One region of the Allobosea sp. GW821-FHT10B12 genome, then DNA from elsewhere that is predicted to be linked to it. Evidence: predicted binding sites of a transcription regulator. Region 1 holds the regulator's gene; each other region holds the start of a gene.

Region 1 (2,263 bases):
TCGACAATCTCCAGCGTGAGGTCGAGGAGAAGGCGGTGCTCACCATCGCCCGACGCCAGCCGCTCGCCAACGACCTGCGCGAGCTGATCTCGGCGATCCGCATCGCTGCCGACATCGAGCGCGTCGGCGACCTCGCCAAGAACATCGCCAAGCGCGCCGTCGCGATCTCCGGCCAGTTCTCGCCGCCGCATCGTGCTGTCGTCGGGCTCGAGCATATGAGCCGCCTGGTCCAGGCGCAGCTCAAGGACGTGCTCGACGCCTATGCCGCCAGCAACGAGCAGAAGGCGATGGAAGTCTGGCGCCGCGACGACGAGATCGATGCGCTCTACACCTCGCTGTTCCGCGAACTCCTGACCTACATGATGGAGGATCCGCGCAACATCACCTTCTGCACGCACCTCCTGTTCTGCGCCAAGAATGTCGAGCGCATCGGCGACCACACCACCAACATCGCCGAGACCATCCATTACCTCGTCACCGGCCAGTCCATGGACGAGAGCCGGCCGAAGCTCGACACCACCAACATCCTCGTCGACCTGCCGGCGGCCAATGGCTGAACCGGCGGGCGGCGCGCTTTCCGTGCAGCCGGAACCGGCTGAACGATCAGAATTTGCGCAACTAAAGAGTTGGAGCATGTTCTGATCGCAAAAGTGGTTTCCACTTTTGCGGAACAGGCTCCGAGCGAAAGCGAGACGCAATGCCTGCACGCATCCTGATCGTCGAGGACGAGGAGCCGCTCACCCTGCTCCTGCGCTACAATCTCGAGGCCGAGGGCTTCGAGGTCGACAGCGTGGCGCGGGGCGACGACGCCGAATTGCATCTGCGCGACCATACGCCGGATCTCGTCCTGCTCGACTGGATGCTGCCCGGCCTCTCCGGCATCGAGCTCTGCCGGCGCCTGCGCACGCGCCGCGACACCGAGCGGGTGCCGATCATCATGCTGACCGCCCGCGGCGAGGAGACCGAGCGCGTGCGCGGCCTCGCCACCGGTGCCGACGACTATGTCGTCAAGCCGTTCTCGCTGCCCGAACTGATCGCCCGCATCCAGGCGCTGCTGCGCCGCGCCAAGCCCGGCCATGTCGCCGGCCTGCTCGCGGCCGGCGATCTCGAGCTCGACCGCACGACCCGTCGCGTCCGTCGCGCCGGCGCCGAACTGCATCTCGGCCCGACCGAGTTCCGCCTGCTCGAATTCCTGATGCAGGCGCCAGGCCGCGTCTATTCGCGGGCGCAACTGCTCGATGCGGTCTGGGGCCGCGACGTCTACATCGACGAGCGCACCGTCGACGTCCATGTCGGGCGGCTGCGCAAGGCGATCACCCCGGCCAATTCCAAGGACCCGCTGCGCACCGTGCGCGGCGCCGGCTACGCCTTCGACGAGACTTTTGCCCGCGGCTGACAGCCTCCGTCAGCGCGGCGCGGCGACGATGACCGCCGCGCCGGCGAGGCAGAGCGCGGCGCCGGCAAGATCGTAGCGATCCGGCGGCACCTTCTCGACCAGCGCCATCCAGGTCAGCGACGTCACGATGTAGACGCCGCCATAGGCGGCAAAGGCGCGCCCGGCCGCGGGGCTGTCGGCCAGGGTCAGCAGCCAGGCGAAGGCTGCGAGCGCCAAGACGCCCGGCAGCAGCCACCAGACCGGCTTGTCGAGTTTAAGCCAGGCCCAGAAGGCAAAGCAGCCGGCGATTTCCGCCAGCGCCGCTCCTGCATAGATCGCGAAGGTCGCCATGTCGGTGCCTATGATCGCGGTGCGCAAGCCGTGGCCAGCCTGGCGAAAACCGGGCGATAGGCTTCGGAGGCCAGCGGCGTCAGCGCCTCGGCCTCGCCGAACGTGAACCAGCGGATCTCGCTGTGCTCGTCATTGGCGATCTTGGGTTCGCCGCCGGCCCATTCTGCGACCACAAACAGATGCCAGAGCGCGGGCGTGACGCCATCCGTCTCGGTTGTCTCGATGGTCTCGGCATGGCGAAAGGCTGTCGCCGCGATGCCGAGCTCCTCCTGCAGTTCGCGAACGAGGGCAGCCTCGATGGCCTCGCCCGGCTCGACATGGCCGCCAATGGTGTCCCAGCAGGACGGCCGATTTCGCCGATGCGGAGCCCGCAGGCCCAAGAGAACGCGCTGTCCCTTCAGCGGTAACGCGCAGGCGTATTCGATCGGCTTCATCATCTCCCCTTGAGGCTCGGTCTTCGATCGTGCCGGCTGGACGCCAATGCGCGGTTCCCGCAGACTATCAGCCATGCGCTTCACCAGATGGGACTATCTCGCA
Region 2 (2,263 bases), 190 kb from region 1:
GCGCCGGTGCCGACCGCCGACATCGGCGGCGCCTTGGTGAAGATCTCGGCGTCCGGCCCGATCCCGACCTCGAGATACTGGCTCCAGCTGTTCTGGGCGATCAGCACCTCCTTCAGCTTCATCGCCTCGGGCGAGCCAGGCTTCAGCTTGGAGAGGTCGTCGCCGATGAGCTTGCCGATCTCGGTGCGGATCGCGGCCGCGGCCGCCGGGTTGCCGCGGGCCTTCTCCTCGATGACGCGTTCCAGCATCGAGACGGCGAAGGTGACGCCGGCGGCCTTGACCGCCTGCAGGTCGACCGGGGCGAGCAGCCAGGGCTTGCCGTCGTTGCGGTCTGCGGCCGAGCTGTTGGCGAGGAGGTCGGCGAGCGAGCCCAGGCTCTCGCCGGTCGCGGCTCGCAGCGCTGTCGCCGGGTCGGCGGTCTCGCAGAGGTCGCGCATGGTCTGGAAGGTCGCGGTGACGTCGATGACCTCGTTGCCTTCGAGCTTGATCACTGACGGCCCAGCGAGATCCGGCCGCCAGACGCGGCCGGCCAGCGCGGCGCGGTCGGCATCGGCCGGCAAGGTGTTGGCGGGCGTGAGCGAGAGCGAGGCCATGGCTGATCCAGCTTGTGTGCAGTGTACAGGAAGGGTGGCAAGAACAGCCGCTTCCGCAGGAAATCGCAAGTGCGCGGATGCGCGTCCACAGCGGGGCGGAAATGTCATCGTTTTGTCATTGAACTGTCGCCCCGGCTTCATGCTAGCTTGCGCACCAACGACAAGAACGCCCGCGCGTATCGGGGGCTGAGAGGGAGCTGATCATGACCTTCAAATTCAAGACCCTGACCGCGGCCGGCGTGTTCGCACTCGCCGCTGCTTCGCCGGCTATGGCGCAGACCGAAATCCAGTGGTGGCACGCCATGACCGGCGCCAACAACGACGTCGTCGTCAAGCTGGCCGAGGAGTTCAACGCCTCGCAGAAGGACTACAAGGTCGTCGTCGCCTATAAGGGTTCCTACCCGGACACGCTGAACGCCGGCATCGCCGCCTTCCGCGCCGGCAACGCCCCGCACATCATGCAGGTCTTCGAGGTCGGCACCGCGACGATGATGTCGGCCAAGGGCGCGATCAAGCCGGTCGCCGACGTGATGAAGGACGCGGGCGAGAAGTTCGATCCCAAGAGCTATCTGCCGGCGATCACCGGCTACTATTCGACGACGAAGGGCGAGATGCTCTCCTTCCCGTTCAACTCGTCCTCGATGGTGATGTGGTACAACAAGGACGCGCTGAAGAAGGCCGGCCTGCCGGAAGCCCCGCCGAAGACCTGGCCCGAAGTGTTCGAGGCCGCCAAGAAACTGAAGGCCGCCGGCTTCGACAAGTGCGGTTTCTCGACCGCCTGGACCACCTGGGCCAATATCGAGCAGCTCGGCGCCTGGCACAACGTGCCGGTCGGCACCAAGGCCAACGGCTTCGATGGCTTCGACACCGAGTTCCGCATCAACAGCGATCTCTTCGTCAAGCACCTGACAAACCTCGCCAACCTGCAGAAGGAAGGCGTGTTCTCCTATTCCGGCCGCACCAACACCGGCGAGGGCCGCTTCACCTCGGGCGAGTGCCCGCTCTTCCTGACCTCCTCGGCCTTCTTCGGCAACGTCAAGGCCAACGCCAAGTTCGACTGGTCGAATGCGCCGATGCCGTATTATCCGGATGTCGCCGGCGCCCCGCAGAACTCGATCATCGGCGGTGCCTCGCTCTGGGTCATGGGCGGCAAGAAGGCTGACGAGTACAAGGGCGTCGCCAAGTTCTTCACCTTCCTGTCCGACGTCGACCGGCAGGTGAAACTGCACACCGAGTCGGGCTATCTGCCGATCACCAAGGCGGCCTATGAGAAGGTCAAGGCTTCGGGCTTCTACAAGCAGAACCCCTATCTCGAGACCCCGCTGCTCGAGCTCAACAATAAGGAACCGACCGACAACTCCCGCGGCGTCCGCTTCGGCGGCCTGGTCCAGATCCGCGACATCTGGTCGGAGGAGATCGAGGCGGCCCTGAACGGCCAGAAGACGCCGAAGGCGGCGCTCGATGCGGCCAATGACCGTGGCAACCAGGCGCTGCGCCAATTCGAGCGCACCGCCAAGTGAAACAAGAATGATCGAAGGCCGGGACCATAATCCCGGCCTTCCTTGCTGCCGGGCTGGCCGATGCAGAAATACGCTCACTTCAAGGGGCTGACGATCCCGCTGTTGCTGCTCCTGCCGCAGCTCACGATCACGGTCGTCTTCTTCTACTGG
Region 3 (2,263 bases), on a different contig from region 1:
CCGAATACCAGATCATCCGCTTCGCGGAGATCGAAGGCACGACGACGACGATCAACACCGGCCGCGTCGCCGCCGCGCTGAAGTTCTGATCGAGCCGGTCAGCGCTCGAAGCGCTGGCCGATCAGCTCGGACTTCGCCCGGCTGATCATCCACAGGGTGTCCGCGCCGCCGCTGCGATCCCAGGCGATACCCTGGCCCTCGCCCTCGATCGGATAGGTCGCGACCAGCTCCAGCACCGAGCCCATCTTCGGCAGGCGCAGGGCATAGACCTCCTTGTGATCGTGGCCGGTGGCGTAGAGCAGCCCATCCTTGCCCCAGCTGCCGCCCGACATGCTCATCGGCTCGGCCCGCTTGATCACGGCGGCGGGGAAGGTCCAGCCCTGCACCGGCTTCCAGGCCTCGTCGAACTTGACCAGCGTCGTCCAGTAGGAATTGCCATAGGGCTGCTGGCTCTGGCCGAAGACGCGGCTGTAATTGGCAAAGACGCCCCACCAGGCACCGTCATGCCTGTCGAGCCAGGTCAGCGAGCCCAGCAGGATGCCGAAGCTGTGCGAGCCGACATGCTCGAGCGTCTGGGCATCCCAGATCTCGACCGAGCTCGTCATCGGCGAGGCCGGATAGTTGGAATGGGCGGCGTAGAGCTTGCCGTCGACCACCGCGCCGCTGTCGAGATGGATGATCGGGCCGTCTTCGGCCCCCTTCCATTCCTTGACCAGCGCACCGGTTGTCTTGTCGTGCTTGGCGATGGCCCGGTCAGTGATCGCGTAGACATGGGCAGCATCGACTGCTGCGGCCTGGCGGGCGGAGGGAGCCTTGAAGCGCGCGATCTCGACGAAGCGTCCGGCCGGGGCCGCGGGCTTCTTGGCGGCGTCCTGTGCGAACGCCGGAGCCGCGACCAGACAGGCGGCCAGCACGGCTGCAAATTTGAGCTTCATCACCGTATCCCCCGCCTTCGTCGGCTTCAGCCGTTCTCGGCGTCGGCCATGGGAGGCGGGGGGTTAGGTGGTCAAGGTGACGGGCCGATGAAGCCGGTCCGTCACTGTGACGTTCACTCGGCCGCTTCGACCTCAGGCCGGGCGCGGCCGGAGCGCTCGCGCTTGACCAGCTCGGCGACGAGGAAGGCGAGCTCCAGCGCCTGCTCGGCGTTGAGACGCGGATCACAGACCGTATGGTAGCGGTCGTTGAGATCGGCATCGGTCATGCCGCGGGCGCCGCCGGTGCACTCGGTGACGTTCTTGCCGGTCATCTCAAGATGCAGGCCGCCGGCATGCGTCCCTTCGGCCTGGTGCACGGCAAAGAAGTTCTTCACCTCGGTCAGGATCAGGTCGAAGGGTCGGGTCTTGTAGCCGCTCGCCGCCTTGACCGTGTTGCCATGCATCGGATCGCACGACCAGACGACGTTGCGCCCTTCCCGCTTGGTGGCGCGCACCAGAGCCGGCAGGTGGTCGAAGACCTTATCGGCGCCGAAGCGGCCGATCAGGACGAGCCGGCCGGCCTGGTTCTGCGGATCGAGCGCGTCGATCAGCTTGAGCAATTCGTCCGGCTTCAGGGACGGACCGCATTTCAGGCCGATCGGGTTCTTGATGCCGCGGAAATACTCGACATGGGCATGGTCGAGCTGGCGGGTGCGATCGCCGATCCAGACCATGTGGCCGGAGGTGGCGTACCAGTCGCCGGTGGTCGAGTCGGTGCGCGTCATCGCCTGCTCGTAGCCGAGCAGCAGCGCCTCGTGGCTGGTGTAGAAATCCGTCGTCCGCATCTCGGGATGCGTCTCGGGATCGACGCCGATGGCGCGCATGAAGTCGAGCGACTCGGTGATGCGGTCGCCCAGCTCCTGGTAGCGATGCGACTGCGGGCTATCCTTGACGAAGCCGAGCATCCAGCGATGCGCGTTGTCGAGATTGGCGTAGCCGCCGGTCGCGAAGGCACGGATCAGGTTCAGCGTCGCCGCCGACTGCCTGTAGGCCTCGAGCTGCCGGCGCGGGTCGGGAATCCGCGACTCCGCCGTGAACTCGTTATCGTTGATGATGTCGCCCTTGTAGCTCGGCAGTTCGACATCGCCGATCTTCTCGTTCGGCGCCGAACGCGGCTTGGCGAACTGGCCGGCGATACGACCGACCTTCACCACCGGCGAGCCGCCGGCGAAGGTCAGCACCACCGCCATCTGCAGGAACAGGCGGAAGAAGTCGCGGATGTTGTCGGCCGAATGCTCGGCGAAGCTCTCGGCGCAGTCGCCACCCTGAAGCAGGAAGGCCTCGCCGGC

Evidence for each region. The regulator PhoB, encoded in region 1, activates phosphate uptake and scavenging genes when phosphate is short. The targets are predictions, from matches to a motif close to TGTCATNNANCTGTCAT.
Region 2: the regulator PhoB is predicted to act here: its motif matches at 707-723, upstream of ugpB (sn-glycerol-3-phosphate ABC transporter substrate-binding protein UgpB).
Region 3: the regulator PhoB is predicted to act here: its motif matches at 1,012-1,028, upstream of AC07O0_RS25840 (cycloisomerase).

The regions. Positions count from the first base shown of each region.
Region 1 is NZ_JBWKNL010000004.1:222,101-224,363, forward strand. It holds gene phoU (phosphate signaling complex protein PhoU) at 1-557, shown strand, start outside; gene phoB (phosphate regulon transcriptional regulator PhoB) at 698-1,396, shown strand; gene AC07O0_RS15685 (YnfA family protein) at 1,406-1,726, opposite strand; gene AC07O0_RS15690 (NUDIX hydrolase) at 1,735-2,160, opposite strand; gene AC07O0_RS15695 (hypothetical protein) at 2,234-2,263, shown strand, end outside.
Region 2 is NZ_JBWKNL010000004.1:415,597-417,859, forward strand. It holds gene AC07O0_RS16615 (fumarylacetoacetate hydrolase family protein) at 1-593, opposite strand, end outside; gene ugpB (sn-glycerol-3-phosphate ABC transporter substrate-binding protein UgpB) at 797-2,113, shown strand; gene ugpA (sn-glycerol-3-phosphate ABC transporter permease UgpA) at 2,174-2,263, shown strand, end outside.
Region 3 is NZ_JBWKNL010000010.1:46,338-48,600, forward strand. It holds gene AC07O0_RS25835 (outer membrane protein) at 1-89, shown strand, start outside; gene AC07O0_RS25840 (cycloisomerase) at 99-935, opposite strand; gene AC07O0_RS25845 (class II 3-deoxy-7-phosphoheptulonate synthase) at 1,049-2,263, opposite strand, start outside.